2 regions of the Erwinia tracheiphila genome follow, and region 2 is predicted to be linked to the other one. Evidence: predicted binding sites of a transcription regulator. Region 2 holds the regulator's gene; the other holds the start of a gene.

Region 1 (10,187 bases), 1.0 Mb from region 2:
TCCGCCGCGTATGACCAGGGCCGTATCGCCGCCCAGGCGCTGATAAAGGGTGAGGCGAGCGCCCATCTTATCGAAGATATCCCAACCGGCATTTATACCATCCCGGAAATCAGCTCAGTCGGAAAAACCGAGCAACAACTGACCGCAATGAAAGTGCCCTATGAGGTAGGACGGGCGCAATTCAAGCATCTTGCTCGCGCACAAATTGTTGGTATGAATGTGGGCAGTCTAAAGATTCTCTTTCACCGTGAAACCAAAGAAATTCTCGGAATACACTGCTTTGGTGAGCGCGCTGCAGAAATCATTCATATTGGTCAGGCCATTATGGAACAGAAAAATGGCGGTAACACGATCGAATATTTCGTTAATACCACCTTTAATTATCCCACCATGGCCGAAGCCTACCGCGTAGCCGCGTTGAACGGCCTGAATCGCCTGTTTTAAACGGTTGTTATATATTTTTTCATGTGTTCGCGAATGGTCTCTGTCAGTTGCTCATAACGACTGCGCAGCGGCGATCCCGGACGATAAACCAGCGCGATGGTTCGCTGTGGCTCAGGTTTGTAACATGGCAAATAACAGACGCCATCGCGTAGACGTTCCTTCGGCACGGCAAGTGCAGGCAGCAGGGTGATGCCACTTCCAGCAGCAACCATATTACGCAGCGTTTCAAGGCTTGTTGCCCGGAAATGTGTATCTTCATCCGCGCCGGCCTGGAAGCAGAAACCCATCGTCTGATCGCGCAGGCAGTGACCGTCTTCAAGCATTAACAGCTTCTCACCGGCAAGATCTGACATAGGTACACGGTCGCGCTTGTGCCAGGGATGATCCTGATAAATGGCCAGACGCATAGGTTCATCGAACAACGGAACTTCTATGAATGCTTCAGATTCTTTTACCAACGCCAGAATGGCGCAGTCCAGTTTGCCGCTGTCGAGCTGGGCCAGCAGCTGCAGCGTTTGAGCCTCATGTAGATACATTTCCAGCCTGGGAAAAGTCTTGTGCAGCATGGGTACAATTTGCGGCAGCAAATACGGTCCCACGGTTGGAATCAATCCAATATGTAATGGCCCGGACATCACTTCGCCCTGCTGGCTGGCCATCTCTTTCAATACCTTCACTTCGCGCAATATGGTACGGGCCTGGTCAACCAGCAGGAGTCCAGCCTGAGTAAATAGCACCTTACGGCTGGTTCGCTCCAGCAGCATCACACCCAGTTCATCTTCCAGCTTGCGGATCTGGCCACTTAACGTGGGCTGACTGACATGGCAGGCATCCGCTGCTCTGCGAAAATGACGATATTCAGCCAACGAAACCAGATACTCAAGATCACGAATATTCATTTTTTCCTCCAATCCACGATAGTTCGTGGCGATAGATAGGATAGCAATCCACGATTAACCCTATCAAGACCGGATAAAAAATAATGTCTTTACCCAGGAAATGCATTATTTAATCACTTAAGGTCATCCGTAAAAAACCACCTGCATAGCAGGTGGTATTGATTTCGCCCCACAGGGGCGCACTAAGTCCAGACTCAGAGAGCCTTCCCTTCACACTTCTTTCAGTGGAAGCTGGCTCTCTTCAACTTCATGTTTTTCCTGATACTTCACGTACGTTATTATCATTTCTTCGTTTATACCTACGGTATCGACACAATAACCTCTTGCCCAAAAATCATTCCCCCACTGCTTGTTCTTACGCAAGCAGGGAAATTTACTGAACAATCGAAGGGCTGTTTTACCCTTTAAGTCGCCTGTTACATGGGAAATCGAAAGCCGTGAAGGCACTTTTACCCGCAAACGGACATGGTCTGTCTGGACATTCAGCTCCACTACTTCTATCCCGGGCTGCTCACCTGAGATCCTTATCTGCTTACAGACCTCTTTACCAACATTGTTCCTGAGGATGCGAAACCGGTACCTGGGTGTCCATACGATATGATATTGACAACACCAGAGCACATGAGATGCTTTCTGGTATCTGCTCATGGTTAAATCCCTGGCAGTTATGGGGATAACAGATTCGGATTTTCCCATGAGTAGCATGACTGGCAGAGCCAACTTATTGCTGACCACCAGGCATAGCAGAATCGCCGCTTAAACATGCTGACGGAAAAGCGCCAGGTGAAGGGTACGCATGATGTGGCAGCGGACAGGTGGCTGGCTGTCTGGTTCGGAAAATCTATACTAACTGGCTGGCTGATTGTACTTTTTAATCATGACCTGCTGAATAAAGTCTGATTAAGGATACAGAGGTTAAGGCGTACACAAAAAAAGGTTCATGGCAGCATGAACCCTTATATGAATGAGAAATCGCTTATTGCAAAACGCGGGCAGATAGCATCAGGCCAGACGTTGCTTTGCTACGGCAATAGCAAGGCGAATCTGCTGCGGTGATACCCCACCTTTTGCGTTACGCTTATCAAGACAGGACTGCAATGACAACAAGGCGTAGACATCGTCGTCAATAACGTTACTGAACGTTTGCAGTGTTTTTAGATCCAGCGCCTCCAGCGCCACACCTTGATCAATGGCAGCCACCACGACTTCACCCACAATATGATGTGCTTCACGGAACGGCACACCTTTTGCCACCAGATAATCAGCCAGCTCAGTGGCATTAGCATACCCCTGCTCTGCGGCATCCTGACAACGTGGACGCTTCACCTGAATGCCGTCCACCACCAGCACCGCCATATGCAGGCAATCAGACCAGGTATCCAGCGCATCAAACAGCACCTCTTTGTCTTCCTGCATATCTTTGTTATAGGCCAGCGGCAATCCTTTTAACGTCATCATCATGCCGGTAAGCGCACCCTGCACACGCCCACATTTCCCGCGAATTAACTCCAGCGCATCCGGGTTTTTCTTCTGCGGCATAAGTGAAGAACCGGAAGTCACGCGATCAGAAAGCTCCAAAAAGCCCGATTCACCCGTATTAAAAAAAATCAGGTCCTCTGCAAAACGGGACAAATGCACCATGCTGATTGCCGCAGCAGAAAGCAGCTCAAGCACATGGTCACGATCGGACACGGTATCCAGGCTGTTGCGTGTAGCAGAAGCAAAACCCAACCAGTCTGCCAGTTGTTCACGATCAATTTCGTAGGCGGTGCCTGCCAACGCACCGCAGCCCAGCGGACTAACGTCAAGGCGCTTAAGCGCATCTTCAAGACGACTTTCATCGCGCGCCAGCATCTCAACATAGGCCAGACACCAATGAGCAAACGTCACCGGTTGAGCGCGCTGCAGATGGGTATAGCCCGGCATCACCGCATCCTGGTTTGCTTCAGCCGTGACCACAAGTGCCTGCTGTAACTGACGTACGGCAATGAGTAACTCGCTAACCTGCGCTTTACACCAGAGTTTCAGATCGGTGGCAACCTGATCGTTACGGCTGCGACCCGTATGTAGCTTTTTGCCCAGTGCGCCAACTTTTTCAATAAGACGACCTTCAACATAACTGTGGATGTCTTCTGCATCACTATCCAGAATTTGCTGCGGATTGGCCCGCACATCATTAAGCAGCGCGTTCAGCGCATCTTCCAGCTCTTGCTGCTCTTCAGTGGTCAGAATGTTGACTGTCACCAGCGCTTTGGACCAAGCTATAGATCCAATAATATCCTGTTCTGCCAGACGATAATCAAAGCGCAGCGAGTCGTTAAATTGTTTAAAACGTTGATCCGCAGCCTGAGTAAACCGTCCACCCCAAAGTGCCATATCAGTGCTCCATTCTTGCCAAAAAATAATATGGGTATTTTGCGCGAATAAGCAGGGCGGCTGGTCACAGCCCTGCCGGGCGACTTATTTTTTCTCGTTCAGCGCACGAATACGGGAAGAGAGAGAGAACAGACGGATGAACCCACCCGCATGGCGATGATCGTAAACTTCGTCTTCACCAAAGGTCGCAAACTCTTCAGAATAGAGGCTGTTAGCTGATTTCTTCTGAATGGCGGTCACCTGGCCTTTGTACAGTTGCAGCACGACTTCGCCATTCACTTCGGTCGCCAGCGACTCAGCCGCCGCCTGGATGGATTTGCGCAGAGGAGCAAACCAACGACCATCGTACACCACATAGGACATCTCATGGCCCAATTGTTCACGCCATTTGAAGCTGTCACGATCCAGTACCAACTGCTCAACGGCGCGTAGCGCGTTCACCATAATGGTGCCGCCAGGAGTTTCATAGCAGCCACGTGACTTGATGCCGACCAGACGGTTTTCAACGATATCAACGCGTCCCACTCCATGTCTCGCGCCGATGACGTTCAGTTTTTCCAGACACTGGAACGGGCTGAACTTCTCGCCATTGACGCCAACCACACGCCCTTTCTCAACGGAAACCGTCACCTGCTCAGGCTGATCGGGCGCCTCCTGGGGATCAACCGTCCATACCCAGCAATCTTTGTTCGGCGCGTTCCACGGGCTTTCCAGCACTCCACCTTCGGTGGAAATGTGCCAAGCATTCTCATCCCGGCTGTATATTTTCTCTAGCGAGGCGGTGGTCGGGATGTTGCGCTCTTTCAGGTAAGCCAGCAACGCTTCACGAGAACGCAGGTTCCACTCACGCCACGGTGCAACAACTTTCAGCTGCGGAGCAAGCGCGGTGTAAGTGGTTTCAAAACGCACCTGATCGTTGCCTTTACCGGTTGCACCATGACACAACGCATCTGCACCCACTTTCAGCGCCAGCTCAACCTGCGCTTTGGCGATAACAGGACGTGCCATAGAAGTACCGAGCAGGTAAGTACCCTCATACAGTGCACCCGTTTGCAGCACCGGATAAACGTACTCACTGATAAACTCTTCACGCAGGTCAACCACATGGCATTCAGATGCACCAGACTGCAGCGCTTTCTGCTCAACGCCTTCCAGATCGCTACGCTCCTGACCGATATCGGCCACAAACGCGACCACTTCACAGTCGCCATAGTTTTCTTTCAGCCACGGAATAATCGCGGAGGTATCCAGACCACCGGAGTATGCCAGAACGATTTTTTTGATGCTTTTGTCTTGCATTGTCTTTTCCTTAAACCGGTTAAGCGAGGATCCGGGTGCCGATCGACACGCCGTTAAAAAGGGTTGGTAGCTGTTCAGCATATCGCCAGCTGGCGATCTCCACCGGGCGTCCCAGCGTTCGGGCGGCGTCAAGAGCGGCATTTACTTTAACAATCATACCGTCAGTAATAATGCCCTCGGCGATCAGTTGCCCGGCTTTTTCCGCTGTTATCTCTTCAATGCGCTGCCCTTTGCCATCCAGAATGCCGCTGACGTCTGACAGAAGGACAAGATCGGCTCCCAGCGTGGAAGCAAGCGCCGTTGCGGCCTGATCAGCATTCACGTTCATGAGTTTGCCATCCTGGGTAATGCCGATAGAGCTGATTACCGGCAGAAAACCAGCGTTCAACAGCGTAGTGATCAGTAATGGAGAACCGGGCGTAGCCAGACCGACATGCCCCAACGCTTCATCAAACTGCTCTACGTTAACGCTGCCGCCATCACCAAGGCATAAGCCAACCGCATCAATACCGTGTCTTTTCGACCAGGCAAGCAAGGTTTTATTTGCCGTTCCCGCCAGCGCTCCGGTAATGATATCGATCTGATCAGCTGGGGTAACGCGCAGGCCATTTTTCTTTTTCACTGGCAGCGCCAGCTTGTTCATTAAATCATCAACCAGACAACCGCCACCATGAACAATCAGCAATGGTCGTTGATGGGATTCACGCCAGGCTACCAGCGCACTGAACAGTTTCGCCATCGCCTCTTCACTGTCCAGCAGGACGCCACCGAGTTTAATAATTAATGGACTGGTCATTTGTTTGCTCGCTGATTATAAAAGTGACTGGGTTTCCGGGAAGCCAAAACGAATATTAAGGCACTGCACGGCCTGAGACGATGCGCCCTTCAACAGGTTATCTTCCGCCGAGACGACAATCAAATGCTCACCTTTTACCGCAAAACCAATGTCGCAGAAAGGCAGACCCACCACGCCCTTAATCGATGGCACACCGCGGTCATACACCCGAACCAGCGGTTTGTCATGATAAGCGTTATGAAACGCCTCAGCTACGTCGTCACGGGTAATACCTGCTTTCAGACGACAGGTAGTGGTAGCCAGAATGCCACGAGGAAAGTTCCCCAGATGAGGAGTGAAAATAACCGGAATACCAAGGTGAGCAGCAATCTCCGGTTGATGGCGATGAGTAAAAATACCGTAAGGCTGCAGGCTCACTTCACAGAAACTGGTAGTAACAGAGGCTTTGCGTCCCGCACCGCTCACACCGCTGGTTGCGTTAATCACCGGCCACTGAGCGTCATCAAGCAAGTTCGCCTCCAGCAATGGCCTTATCGCCAGCTGCGCCGCAGTGGGATAACATCCGGGAACGGCAATAAGCTGGGCGCCTTTGATTTTTTCATGCTGCCATTCGGCCAGTCCATAGACGGCTTTTTCCAGCCACTCAGGATGCTGATGGGGAAAACCATAATAGTCTGTAAAAAAGTGCTGCTCATTGACGCGAAACGCCGCTGACAAATCGAATACGACACAGCCAGCCGCCAGGAATTCCGGCGCCAGATCGTGACTGACCTCATGCGCCGTTGCCAGAAAGACCACATCCACTTTATCAGCAAAATCAGAGGCGTTACTCAGTGGCCGTAGTGGAAGATCGATGATCCCTTTTAACTGGGGATGAAGATCGGAAAGTAATTTTCCTGCATCCGGGCTTTGCGCGGAAACCGCCAAAGCGGTTATGTTCACCTGTGGATGACGGTTCAGGTAAGTGGCGAGTTCAACGCCAGCATAACCGCTGGCACCAACAATCAGGGTATTCAACATCGGACTGACTACCTTATGACGATCAATAAAGTTCCGGGTTACAGCAATTTTGCTGCCCCTTCCGTTGAGCGCTAAACTTACCGGTCAGTTTCCGGTTTCCGGTTTCCGGTTTTCATTCTTACGCCGCTAATGTATTTTTATTCAAAAATATTGCATTAATATTGATACTATCCTAACGCAAGGACTGTCAACAGTGAAGACAAAATTACCACCTTTTATCGAGCTTTATCGTGAATTAATCGCCATACCCTCTATCAGCGCAACCGATGCGACTCTCGATCAGAGTAATGAAAGTTTAATCAGTTTGCTGTCTGGCTGGTTCCGCGATTTGGGCTTCACGGTGGAAGTCCAGCCTGTGCCCGGAACGCGCCACAAATTTAATCTGCTGGCGAAAACAGGCAACGGTGTCGGTGGCCTGCTGCTGGCGGGTCATACGGACACCGTACCTTTCGACGAAGGTCGCTGGACGCGCGATCCCTTCACGTTGGCGGAACATGACAACAAACTGTTCGGGCTGGGCACCGCAGACATGAAGGGGTTCTTTGCCTTTATCTTAGATGCATTACGCGATATTGATGTCAGTAAGCTTTCCAGACCACTTTACATCCTGGCCACGGCAGATGAAGAAACAACCATGGCAGGTGCCCGGTATTTTGCCGAAAGTACCAACTTGCGTCCCGATTGCGCCATAATTGGCGAACCCACCTCCTTGAAACCGGTTCGTGCGCACAAAGGGCATATTTCCAATGCCATCCGTATTCAGGGGCAATCAGGCCACTCAAGCGATCCCTCTCGCGGCGTCAATGCTATCGAACTGATGCACGAATCCATTACGCAGTTGATAGGCCTTCGCACTACCCTGAAAACACGCTATCACCATGAAGGCTTCGCCATTCCCTGTCCCACTATGAACTTTGGGCATATCAACGGTGGCGATGCCGCTAACCGCATTTGTGCCTGCTGTGAATTGTATATGGACATCCGTCCTCTGCCGGGACTGACGCTGAACGATCTGGATGATTTACTTAAAGATGCGCTAGCCCCAGTCAGCGCTCGCTGGCCGGGTCGTTTAACGGTGACTGCATTGCATCCGCCCATTCCGGGGTACGAATGCCCGCCGGATCATCAACTGGTTAAAGTTGTTGAGAAACTGCTGGGTACAGAAACAGAAATGGTGAATTACTGTACTGAAGCGCCTTTTATTCAGACTCTCTGCCCAACGCTGGTGTTAGGCCCCGGTTCGATTAACCAGGCACATCAACCGGATGAATATATCGATACCGCATTTATCAAACCCACACTTGAGTTGATTGATCGGATTGTGCATCATTTCTGCTATCACTGAATAAAACTTGGGGTATTCAGCTTTTAAAACAGCAGATTACCCCGGATTTATTCCGCTTTTGAAGATAAGAATAACTTATCCCACCTCACGACCGTTAAATTTCATAAATTCCCGGCAGTTAGCCGCATGATATTACCCGTTTAAGTCATTTGACGAATGGAAGCGAACGTGGCTAGATAAAAGGCAAGGTTATGCCACCACTGGTGTAATAAATTGACACGCTCGGGAGATTTCATCATTCAGGGCAGTGACAGCTGTACAGCTTGCAACAGACTTGCTTAACACAATGAATCAGCGCTGAACGGTTAGCCAGGTCTGTATTTGGAAGATAACGAGCATCGGACAGGAAGGATATCAGGGGCCATATGAACGAACAATATTCCGCAATGCGAAGTAACGTCAGTATGCTGGGTAAACTGCTCGGTGAAACCATCAAGAATGCGCTTGGCGAAAACATTTTGGACCGAGTTGAAACTATTCGTAAGCTCTCAAAATCATCCCGTGCAGGAAACGATGCTCACCGCCAGGAATTGCTGTCAACCCTGCAAAATCTCTCAAATGATGAACTGCTTCCTGTCGCCCGCGCTTTCAGTCAGTTTCTTAATCTGACTAATGTTGCAGAGCAATACCACACTATTTCCCCCAAAGGTGAAGGCGCGAACCATCCCGAAATGCTAACCAGAGCGTTTGAACGTCTGAAACAGCATCCCGATCTTAGCGAAGAGAAAATTCGCGAAGCTATCGCTTCACTTTCCCTTGAACTGGTCCTGACCGCACACCCAACCGAGATCACCCGCCGGACGCTCATTCACAAGCTGGTGGAAGTGAACAGCTGCTTAAAGCAGCTCGATCACAACGATCTGTCTGACTACGATCGTTCGCTGATCATGCGCCGCCTGCGTCAGCTGGTCGCTCAGGCCTGGCATACCGATGAAATTCGCAAATATCGTCCCACTCCCATTGATGAAGCCAAATGGGGATTTGCGGTGGTGGAAAACAGCCTGTGGGAAGGGGTGCCCAATTTCCTGCGAGAGTTGAATGAGCAGGTTGAAGCCTCATTTGGCGTCACATTGCCGGTGGACTTTGTGCCGGTACAATTCACGTCATGGATGGGCGGCGATCGTGATGGTAATCCAAACGTCACGGCAAAGATAACCCGCCATGTAATGCAACTGAGCCGATGGAAGGCCACCGATCTGTTTCTTCGCGACATCGCTGTGCTGGTTTCAGAGCTGTCAATGTCAGAGTGTACGTCGGAAATAAGAGAACTGTGCAGCAGCCCCGATGCGCAAGAACCCTATCGTGAAATTATGAAAAAACTACGTTCGCAGTTGATGAACACCCAGGCCTATCTGGAACAGCGTCTGAAAGGTGAACGCCCTTCGCGTCCTGCCGACCTGCTTATTGATAACGAACAGCTTTGGAACCCATTATATGCCTGCTATCAGTCGCTACAGGCTTGTGGAATGGGCATTATCGCCAACGGCCAGTTGCTTGACACGCTGCGGCGCGTAAAATGTTTCGGCGTACCACTGGTGCGCATTGATATTCGTCAGGAAAGCACCCGGCATACCGACGCTATCGCTGAAGTGACCCGCTATCTGGGGCTTGGCGATTATGCCAGCTGGGCGGAAACGGATAAGCAGGCTTTCCTGATCAGTGAGCTGACCTCGAAAAGGCCCCTGCTGCCACGTAACTGGCAACCCAGCGCGGAAACGCAGGAGGTGCTGGACACCTGCCGCGTTGCCGCTGAAGCGCCAAAGGGCTCGGTTGCGGCCTACGTGATTTCAATGGCGAAAACGCCGTCCGATGTTCTGGCCGTACACCTGCTGTTAAAAGAGGCCGGTATCCCGTTTGCCATGCCGGTTGCGCCGCTGTTTGAAACCCTGGATGACCTGAACAACGCTGACGACGTGATGAGCCAACTGCTGGGCATTGACTGGTATCGCGGCTTCATTCAGGGCAGGCAGATGGTGATGATTGGCTATTCGGATTCAGCAAAAGATGC
Region 2 (10,187 bases):
CCTGGCAGCTGACCGAATCCGAAGCGGATAACAATCAGGCACCGATACAGATGCCACGTGACTATCCCGATAGTGCATCCGGGCTGCTACGTGGTGAACGCCACTCACGTGAGAAATAAAACGTATTAACAGAACAATGGTTATTCTTTCTGCCTGCAGGTCAAGCATTGCCAGCAGGCATCAGCAGTCCTGGCGGTTTATTCCCCCTAACATGTAGCGAGAGCGTCGTGGCGATGAAGAAAAAATTCTTACTGTTGAGTGCACTAGCATTGAGTACAGGGCTAAGTATGGCCGCCACGCCGATGGCAATGGCGGCACTTCCTGCACAAATTCAGGGGCAACCGATGCCAAGCCTGGCGCCAATGCTGGAGAAGGTTCTGCCAGCAGTGGTTAGCGTGCATGTAGAAGGAACGCAAAGCCAGCCGCAAACGCAGGATATACCGGAGCCTCTTAAACGCTTTTTTGGTCAACAAGACCAGAACAACGAGGCAGCACAGCCGCAGCCCTTTGAAGGTCTCGCATCCGGCGTCATCATTAATGCCGACAAAGGTTATATCCTGACCAACAATCACGTTATCAACGGTGCAGAAAAAATCAGCGTCCAGTTGAGCGATGGGCGTGAGTTTGATGCCAAACTCATCGGCCACGATCAGCCAACCGATATCGCACTCCTTCAGGTTAGCGGTGCAAAAGGCCTGGCGCAGATAAAAATCGCTGATTCTGACCAGTTAAAAGTGGGCGACTTTGCGGTAGCCATTGGCAACCCCTTTGGTCTCGGGCAGACAGCCACCTCCGGCATTATATCTGCGCTTGGGCGCAGCGGTCTCAATCTTGAAGGGCTGGAAAACTTTATTCAAACGGATGCCGCAATCAATCGCGGCAACTCTGGTGGCGCATTGGTCAACCTGAATGGCGAACTTATTGGTATCAATACGGCCATTTTGGCCTCTTCTGGCGGCAACATTGGTATTGGTTTTGCCATTCCCGGCAACATGGCGATGAACCTTGCCCAACAATTAATTGATTTTGGCGAGGTCAGGCGCGGACAGTTGGGTATTAAAGGTACGGAAATGACCGCTGAAATGGCGAAGACCTTCAAGGTTGATGCACAACGCGGCGCTTTTGTCAATGAGGTCCTGCCTGGTTCTGCTGCGTTGAAAGCCGGAATCAAAGCAGGTGATATCATTACCCATCTTGACGACAAAGCCGTCGAAAGTTTTGCTGCACTTAGAGCAAAAATTGGGACCACTGCGCCGGGCAAAGAAGTCAAACTCGAACTTCTGCGAGACGGTAAACCAATGACGCTAATGGTTAGACTGGATATCAGTAGCCAAACTATAAGCAGCGCGGAAGAAATAGCGCCTGCATTTCAAGGTTCGACCTTAAGCAATGCCGCGGCCAGGGGCGTTAACGTCGATGACGTGAGCAAAGGAACCCCTGCAGAGCAATCTGGCCTGCAAAAAGGGGATGTTATTATTGGCCTTAATCGCTCACCTGTCGGAAATCTGACAGAATTGCGCAAGCTACTCGCAACTAAACCGCCCCTGCTCGCCCTGAACATTATTCGCGGCGATCAAACTATCTATCTGCTTTTGCGTTAAATCATCAAGCGGGCACCTGCGTGTCCGCTTAACTCATGTTATTCTGCCTGCGTTCATTCACTCACCATTTGAAGCCATGCTCCCTAAACTATTGCGTTCAGTGCTCCTTGGCCTTGCTGTGTCTGGCATACTGCTGGTTGCGATACCGACGCTGAGAATCAGCAACGACCTGTTCTCGCACAAGGATGGTACCCCTGACGAAGCGCCTGTCAGTTACAACCCGGCGGTAAGACGCGCGGCACCTGCGGTGGTGAATGTTTATAACCGAAGCGCCAATGCGTCGGCTGATAACCTTGAGATTCGCACCCTCGGATCTGGCGTGATAATGGATGGAAGGGGTTATATTTTAACCAACCGCCATGTCATCAAGGACGCTGACCAAATCATTGTTGCGCTACAGGACGGCCGTATTTTTGAAGCCATGCTGGTTGGCTCTGACAGCATGACTGACCTTGCCGTTCTTAAAATTACCGCATCAGCCCTACCCGTTATTCCAATTAATGTAAAACGTACCGTTCACATCGGCGATTTGGTCATGGCGATCGGTAACCCTTATAACATCGGCCAGACCGTCACCCAGGGGATTATCAGTGCAACAGGACGCGTTGGGCTGAGTCCATCACGCTACCAAAATTTTTTGCAGACTGACGCTTCGATTAACAAAGGTAATTCAGGGGGGGCGCTCATCAATTCTCTGGGTGAGCTGATGGGCATCAATACGCTTTCATTTGATAAAAGTAATGACGGTGAAACACCAGAAGGTATCGGCTTTGCGATCCCTACCGCCCTGGCGGTAAAAATCATGGATAAATTAATTCGCGATGGGCGGGTGATACGCGGTTTTATTGGTATAAGCGGACGAGAGATCCCACAAATACACCGACAAAATGCCAGTCTGGATCATATTCAGGGAATTGTGGTTACGAATGTTGCTCAAGGCGGCCCAGCGGCTAAAGCAGGCTTGCAGGTAAATGATGTAATCGTAAACGTAAATAATAAACCTGCAATATCGGCGCTTGAAACCATGGATCAGGTCGCTGAAATTCGCCCAGGCACAGTCATTGAGCTCGATATTATTCGTAATGACAAAACATTGACGTTACCCGTTACGGTGCTGGAATATCCGGCAACGTAATGCGAGGCGGGCCAGCAGAAAGCTGACCCGAAAAGTATTTATTTAACGAAATTTTCGCCCAAAACAATATCGCCTTTCAACGTACTGAGCATACCTGCTAATGACTGCTGCTCATAAGCGCTCAGGTTACCTAAATCTTTTCGCTCTACGATGCCATTTTTACCCAGAAGCAGAGGCTGTGAGAAGAAACGTGCATGCTCGCCATCACCTTCAACGTACGCACATTCAACAACATTTTCTTCACCACTGAGCGCACGCACAAGAGACAGACCAAACTGAGCCGCTGCCTGCCCCATTGACAGTGTGGCAGAGCCTCCACCCGCCTTTGCTTCGACAACTTCAGTTCCGGCATTTTGAATACGTTTAGTCAAATCAGCAGCTTCCTGGTCAGTGAAACGTACACCCGGGATCTGTGAGAGCAACGGTAGAATGGTGACACCAGAATGGCCGCCCACAACAGGAACGTTCAGTTCTGCTGGATTTTTACCCTTCAGTTCAGCCACAAAGGTATTTGAACGGATAATATCCAGCGTGGTGACACCAAAAAGCTTGTTTTTGTCGTAAACCCCCGCTTTTTTAAGTACTTCTGCCGCAATCGCCACAGTGGTATTAACGGGGTTTGTGATAATGCCAATAAGTGCTTTTGGGCAGGTAGATGCGACCTGTTCAATAAGATTACGAACGATACCCGCATTAACATTAAATAAATCTGAGCGGTCCATACCTGGCTTACGCGCCACACCAGCGGAAATCAATACCACATCCGCCCCCTGCAACGCAGGTGTAGCATCTTCACCACTGAAGCCTTTAATGTGGACTGCGGTAGGAATGTGGCTCAAATCAACGGCAACACCTGGTGTGACTGGAGCGATATCATAAAGGGAGAGTTCGGAACCTGCCGGAAGCTGGGTTTTGAGCAGAAGTGCGAGGGCCTGGCCAATACCGCCAGCTGCGCCGAGAACTGCAACTTTCATCTTAAGCTCCTTATTATAGTAAATAGCAATCGTCGGTAATTTTTCTTATTATCGACAGTGAAGAATTGAGAGGCTACGGCGAATGAATCAATTCCTCTTCGCATGCCCCAAATTGGCCGCATTATGTCAAGAGATCATCACCGTTCATAGTAACTTGTTTTAAGCAGGCCATGACATCGCAATCACCATACCTACCAAAACAATATCATTATTATAACATGTCGTTCACTTTATCGGCGTTCTCTGACTACTGCACAGTTTGTTTTTTTCATTAAATTTTGTCAGACTGCCGTTCCCGATGCTATGGACAGTAACACCACAATTCATGTTTGCATAAAAATTCACCTAATTGCATAGTGATGCGATACCTCTCCGGTAGCAGCCGTTCTTTTCATTTTTTTTAAGTGGATATCTCATGCGCAACTCTTCAAAACAAGATGACTTGGTCAAAGCCTTCAAGGCCCTTTTAAGAGAAGAGAAATTCAGCTCTCAAGGGGAAATTGTGACGGTATTACAGGAACAAGGCTTCGAAAATATTAATCAGTCAAAAGTGTCACGTATGCTGACAAAATTTGGCGCGGTGCGTACCCGAAACGCCAAAATGGAAATGGTCTACTGCCTCCCCACTGAACTGGGCGTGCCAACGACCACCAGCCCGCTTAAAAACTTAGTGCTTGATATTGACTACAATGATGCCTTGATCGTTATTCACACCAGCCCGGGAGCAGCACAACTCATTGCCAGGATGCTTGACTCTTTAGGTAAACCAGAAGGGATTCTAGGCACCATTGCAGGTGATGATACGATATTCATCACGCCAGTAAGGCACACCAATGTTCGTAAACTGCTTGATTCGGTACTCATTTTATTTGAACAAGAGTTATAAGGAAGCCATATCCACGTTTACGGCAGATTTATCATCGTTTTTGTGAGTTTTATAGCGTTATCTGATTATTTATATTCCTCGCTTTATCAAAAAATAAGAATAATTGAGACTATATTGAGCACGGCGATATGAATTTTTCCCCGGTGGGTTTATTTTTAAATAAAGTGGTGCAAATTCAGGGGACCTCTTTAGCCATTAAATTTACGCCTCCTACAGTTCAATGCATGCTTCCCGGTGAATCGAGTGGAGGATTAACGATGGTTCATGTGAAGTATCTTTTGACAGTTTATTGATTTACAAATATCCAAATGGTTAACCATTATTAAACCCTTCATTAACAACATCAGAAAAACACCATCTCATTAATCATTTTTAATCTTAGCCTGTTATTTTTATAGCTTATAATTCCGTTAACGCAGAACAAGCACAAAATATGCAATCTGTCGGAATAATTAGCGTCAGTGGTGTAGCTGGCGCACAAACGGATATCAGAGAGGAACTTTCACAAAAAGCCGACGAGCAGGGCGCAAAATCCTGTCGTGTTATTGAGGCATATAACAACGACAACTATCACGCAACTGCTGAACGGTACAAGTAATTTTGTTTCGGCGATAAACTAAGCGAATGCAAAGTCTCTGCTGCCACTTTCTCTCCGCCCGGAAACTTTTTCCAGCACGTTATTTCAGGTTAAAGCAGAGTTGCCCCTCCTGCTCCTCTTCAGCCTCGTCAAAAAGCAGAATAAGTGCGCCATATCGCCGTCTTTGCACACTGGTCAGATGAATAAATTCAATTTCCAAAGGTATAGGTAACCTTCCCGATGCTATTGCATCCCATAAGGTATCCAGATCGCTGGCAGACAGGTCATTCAATGCAAAACACGCATTAAAGTGACGATAAAAATTGCCCTGATCGGTAATTTCTTTAAAATCGAAAGTCTCTTTTCTCATACCGCCTGCTCCATTTTGCAAGGGCAACCAGTGTAAACGCCGCAAGAGGCGTATTGTTCACGGGCTTAATTATCCCGGTACAGCCAGCCGCCAGCGCCGGACCTGATTTTCGCGTCAGCATAACCATTGGAAAATGCCACGGCGTAATGGCAACCACTACACCCACAGGCTCACGAGTAGCCAAAATTCGCGAAGCCAAGCTTTGCTGGTGGGCTAATCTGTATTCGTCGCGACGTGATCTGACACCGGACCAGTGATGAGCTGCGTAAAAAAGGCGTGTTTACCTCCGGCAGCGGCGTGCGCGCCATCTGGCAACGACACGACCTGGAGAACTTCCGTAAACGCCTGAAGGCGCCTGAGGAAAAGCTCGCCAGAGAAGCCATCGTGCTTACCGGTGCCCCAATCGCCGCGCTGGAGAAAAAAGGCGCATGATGATGAGGCCAATGGCGAAATCGAGACCGCTCACCCGGGCTATCCCGGGTCGCAGGACACCTTCTGTGCTGGCGATCTGAAAGGGTGTGGGCCGTATCTGCCCGCAGACGTTCGTGGATACATACCCGAAAGTGGCGCACTGCAAGCGGTATACGAGTAAAACGCCGAACACCGCCGCCGGCCTGCTAAATGATCGCGTACTGCCGTTCTGTGAGGCTCAGGGGCTGCCGGTGCTGAGAATACTGACTCGACAGAGGAACGGAGTACTGTGGTAAGGTGGAGCAGCATGATTACCAGCTTTATCTGGCCATCAACGATATCGCCCATACGAAAACGAAGGCGATGTCCCCACAGGCCAACGGCATCGGTGAGCACTTCCATAAAACGATTTTGCAGGATTTTTATCAGGTTACGTTCCGCAAGAAGTCATATGGGGAGCGGGAGAGCCTGCAAACGGATCCGGACAACGGGTTGTGGCATGACAATAATGAGCGGACTCATCAGGGGAAAATGTGCGGCGGGCGAACGCCAGTGGGCAGGTTACCTGATGGAAAACGTGTCTGTGCAGAAAAGGATCTGAACCGGATGTAATCCGACAGACACCTGTATAAATAACCGGTAACTGTCAGATCAGGTCTGAGCGGGTACAATTAATCTCACCATTAGCACGTTTAGCCTGCTCTGCGAACCATTGAATCAAACTGGCGGCGTATTCCACTTCACCTTCGGCTTCTTTCATCGGCTTGCCCTGCTCTGCCGTCATCAACCTTGCCAGCCAGGATTCGTTATCCAGTATCAGCTGGTACCAGCGACAAAGAACTTCACTGCGTTCTTTAGCGGTTTTAGCTCGCCAGACAGGGAATGCTTTCACCGCTGCATCAATGGCCCGTTCTGTTTCCGTTGTACCTGCATTAGCCACGCGAGCAATCACCTCACCGATCGCAGGATTACGTACATCAAATGTATTGGCACATTTTAACCACTGTCCACCGCAGAAATAACCGATTCAAAATAATTCATGGTCCTGAAGCGAGCTGCTCATCGTTTTCGCCTGCATGATTTGGCTTTGCAATAAGTATAGATGGCGGGAAAGAGAGCGGCATGACAAAGGAAAACCCGGTGCCGGGCTCCGGCATCGGTCAAATTTGAATCAGTGTGTTTTGATATTTCCTGAGCATTCCCGCAAGGCGGTGGACGGATTCGGTGACGCTGAATGGCGCATCGTAGTAGCATAGCTTTTCCTGATAGATGTCCAGTTCAGCCAGTAAACGCAGAAAAGAGTCGCGACGTTTAACATCGTTGCGTGCGGCAATCACGCGATCGGCCGTTTGCCTCAGCTGTTTATGAAATGCAGAGAGGTCGCTGTTCACCGGAATATCGGCATTACACAGGCGCTGATGACTGATAATCAGCAGCAGGGCAATGCGAAATTTATTGATATCGCCTGGAAACATATTCAGCAGCATGAACAGCTGGTGATAAAGCACTGGCAGATGATTTTCCCGCCGACGTGCCTGATTGGTGGTCATCGCAGATACGGCAGAATACATAAAACGGTTGAGCAATGTTCGGCCAGTGCGGGCTTTACTGTTATCACGAATTAACAAAATCACCAGAAGAGCCAGGAAACCGCCAATGGCCTGCCCCAGAGCGCTATCGAGAAAAGAGCTGACTTTGAAGGTCATCGGATTATCGAGGGTAAGAATATTAATGGTGCCAACCAGCGCCCCCAACGTACCGACCTGACGGCGCTGAATCAGCATTCCACCAATAAACGCCATGACACCCAGCGCAATACTGAGCAGTAGCATACTCTGCTGCGTAGCGGGCATGATCATCATGTAATAGAGCGAACCCAGTGGGATCGCGACGATCATGCCGTAAAGAAAATCCTTCACCATCATCAATGGATTCGGCATTCTCATCGCCAGTGCGGTGATCACCGCAATCATTACCATCGCGCCGCTACCGGAAGTCCAGCCGCTCCACAGCCAGAACAATGAGCCCGTGGCGGTTGCCACAAAAGTGCGTAATCCGTTAATTAACGCATGCCGGGATTCTGCGGAACGCATTTTGATCACTGGCTCGCCAGCCAGTACATCCTCTTCAATGCGGCTAATGCTGCTGTTGGTATGAATCCCTTTTAACAACAGCAGGTAGCGTGTTGCAGCGACCACCCAGTTACCAATAGTGACCGGCATATTTTTGGTGCCGCTGGCCGTGATCACCCGCCGCATAACCTTCATGTTCTTATGAACATCAGCGATGTTTTCCACCGGTTTTTCAAAAAAAAGATGAAATTGCGGCGGTATATATTCCTGCCGGGTATTCTGAATCAGATAGGTTTCACAAGCCTGAGTGATCAACGTGAGGGATAGCGTATTGAGCGCACGCATCCGCCGCTCAATCCTGTGCCATCGGCCCGATTCCATCATTAAATGGGTACGCATCAGGTTCAACGCCGTAGTGCGACGCACCAGCCCGGTCCAGGCTTTATCAACGTCTTCTTTTTCGCCAGGCGCGACGCAAACCTGCATCAGTTTATATTGATCGACTAATAACGCATCGATTTCACGATCAATATCCTGTTTGATTGAGCGTGGTGAAAACAACATGTCAGCCAGGATGGCACAAACAATGCCGATGATAATTTCGCTACAGCGTTCAATGGCAAACTGCGGAGCAAGCAGTACTGAACCATTGGCATTCACGCTAACAACAATAATCAGTGCGGTATAGCCGGCAAGCCCTAAGGCATAAGAGTTTTCAACCTTAATCAGCGATGAAAGCCAGACACAGAACCCCGTCCAGATGCAGCACAGTAACAACATTAACGCCGGAGCCCGGATGGTAGCAATCATGATGGCCAGAGCAGCAATACAGCCAAGGAAAGTACCAATAATACGCAGCATTCCCCGATGGCGCAGCGCCCCGGAGAACGGGTCGCCTCCTGCCGCAAATGCCGTTCCTCCGGCAACAATACAGGCGGTCATCACCGCCCAGCGTGGCGTCTCAAGATTAAAATGAAAGCCAATAAACAGCGCCAGTAAAATGGCAAATGTTATCTTCGCCGGAAACCGTAAACGATACCATTCCATACGATTAACCAAACTCGCGCAGACGTTGCATTAGTTTTATGAAGGCCGGTTTTTGCTCAGGCTGACGGTCTTGTGCACCTGTGACCACGACGGTTGCAGTGGTACCCGCAGGATAAAGATTGCCGGGCTGCCGATCGAGATGAATACGCACCGGTATGCGTTGGGCCAAGCGGACCCATTCAAGATTCGAGTCAATGGTCGCCATTCCTTTGCTATCCACCGTGCTGCTGCTGTTCGTTACCCCGGCAGCAACGCTATCGACAGTACCATACAGCACCTGAGTGCTGCCCAATGGTGTGATTTCGACACGATAGCCGGGGCGCACGCCCTTAAGCTTGGTTTCTTCCATATAGGCCAGGATGTAGAAAGTGTGCTGCTGAACCAGTGCGACGGCAGTGGAGCAACGCGTAATGAATTCACCACGATAAACGTTAAGATTAGTCACCCAACCGTCTGCGGGAGCCTTAACGACCGTGCGCTCCAAATCCAGTCTGGCTGTGTCGCGGGTGGCAAGGGCCTTTGCCAACTGTTGTTCACTGACCTGATAGTCATTATTGGCCTGATCGATCGCTTCTCGTGATATAGCCGACACGCCGAGTTTGTTGCGACGGAATGCTTCCCGGCGCTTTTCATCCAACAGCGCCTGGTAATAGGCCACATCCGCCTCTGCCTCACCCAGCGTCTGCTGGTAGCGAGACTTGTCGATGACAAACAGCACCTGATCTTTTTTAACCAGCTGGTTATCACGCACCTGCACGTCAGAAATTAAACCGCTAACGTCGGGGGCAATCGCTACCACGTCGGCAGTGAATTTGGCATCACGGGTCCATGGTGATTCAGTGTAAAACACCCATGCCTGGAAAATGACAATCACAGCCAGGATGACCAGAATGAGCGTTATGGCAAATCGGGAGATTTTTCTAGTTAGTGCTTTCACTATGACCTCAGACAAACAAGCGGGAAACCAGGTAGAACAGGCAGCACCAGAGTGCTGTATTGAACAATGCAGGGTGCCAGACCAGGTCATAGATCCCGGTAGGTGTGAGCAAGCGGCACACCAGCCAGAACAGCATCAGTGACACAATGATTTCAAAGAAAAGGGGCGGGAAAGAGA

What was found. The regulator ArgR, encoded in region 2, controls arginine synthesis, uptake and breakdown. The targets are predictions, from matches to a motif close to ANTGAATAAAAATACANT.
Region 1: argC (N-acetyl-gamma-glutamyl-phosphate reductase) is a predicted target of ArgR. The motif match lies at 6,963-6,980, and genes of this name have one in related genera.

What each region holds. Positions count from the first base shown of each region.
Region 1 is NZ_CP089932.1:4,599,086-4,609,272, forward strand. It holds gene sthA (Si-specific NAD(P)(+) transhydrogenase) at 1-444, shown strand, start outside; gene oxyR (DNA-binding transcriptional regulator OxyR) at 441-1,343, opposite strand; gene tnpA (IS200/IS605 family transposase) at 1,554-1,991, opposite strand; gene argH (argininosuccinate lyase) at 2,346-3,719, opposite strand; gene LU633_RS23845 (argininosuccinate synthase) at 3,804-5,018, opposite strand; gene argB (acetylglutamate kinase) at 5,038-5,814, opposite strand; gene argC (N-acetyl-gamma-glutamyl-phosphate reductase) at 5,830-6,834, opposite strand; gene argE (acetylornithine deacetylase) at 7,028-8,179, shown strand; gene ppc (phosphoenolpyruvate carboxylase) at 8,545-10,187, shown strand, end outside.
Region 2 is NZ_CP089932.1:695,112-705,298, reverse strand. It holds gene zapG (Z-ring associated protein ZapG) at 1-119, shown strand, start outside; gene degQ (serine endoprotease DegQ) at 234-1,601, shown strand; gene degS (outer membrane-stress sensor serine endopeptidase DegS) at 1,678-2,736, shown strand; gene mdh (malate dehydrogenase) at 2,775-3,710, opposite strand; gene argR (transcriptional regulator ArgR) at 4,126-4,596, shown strand; partial or broken gene LU633_RS03645 (YdgH/BhsA/McbA-like domain containing protein) at 5,009-5,194, shown strand; gene LU633_RS03640 (barstar family protein) at 5,274-5,543, opposite strand; partial or broken gene LU633_RS03635 (aldehyde dehydrogenase family protein) at 5,557-5,764, opposite strand; partial or broken gene LU633_RS03630 (IS481 family transposase) at 5,787-6,566, shown strand; partial or broken gene LU633_RS03625 (aldehyde dehydrogenase family protein) at 6,628-6,981, opposite strand; gene aaeB (p-hydroxybenzoic acid efflux pump subunit AaeB) at 7,115-9,073, opposite strand; gene aaeA (p-hydroxybenzoic acid efflux pump subunit AaeA) at 9,078-10,010, opposite strand; gene aaeX (p-hydroxybenzoic acid efflux pump operon protein AaeX) at 10,018-10,187, opposite strand, start outside.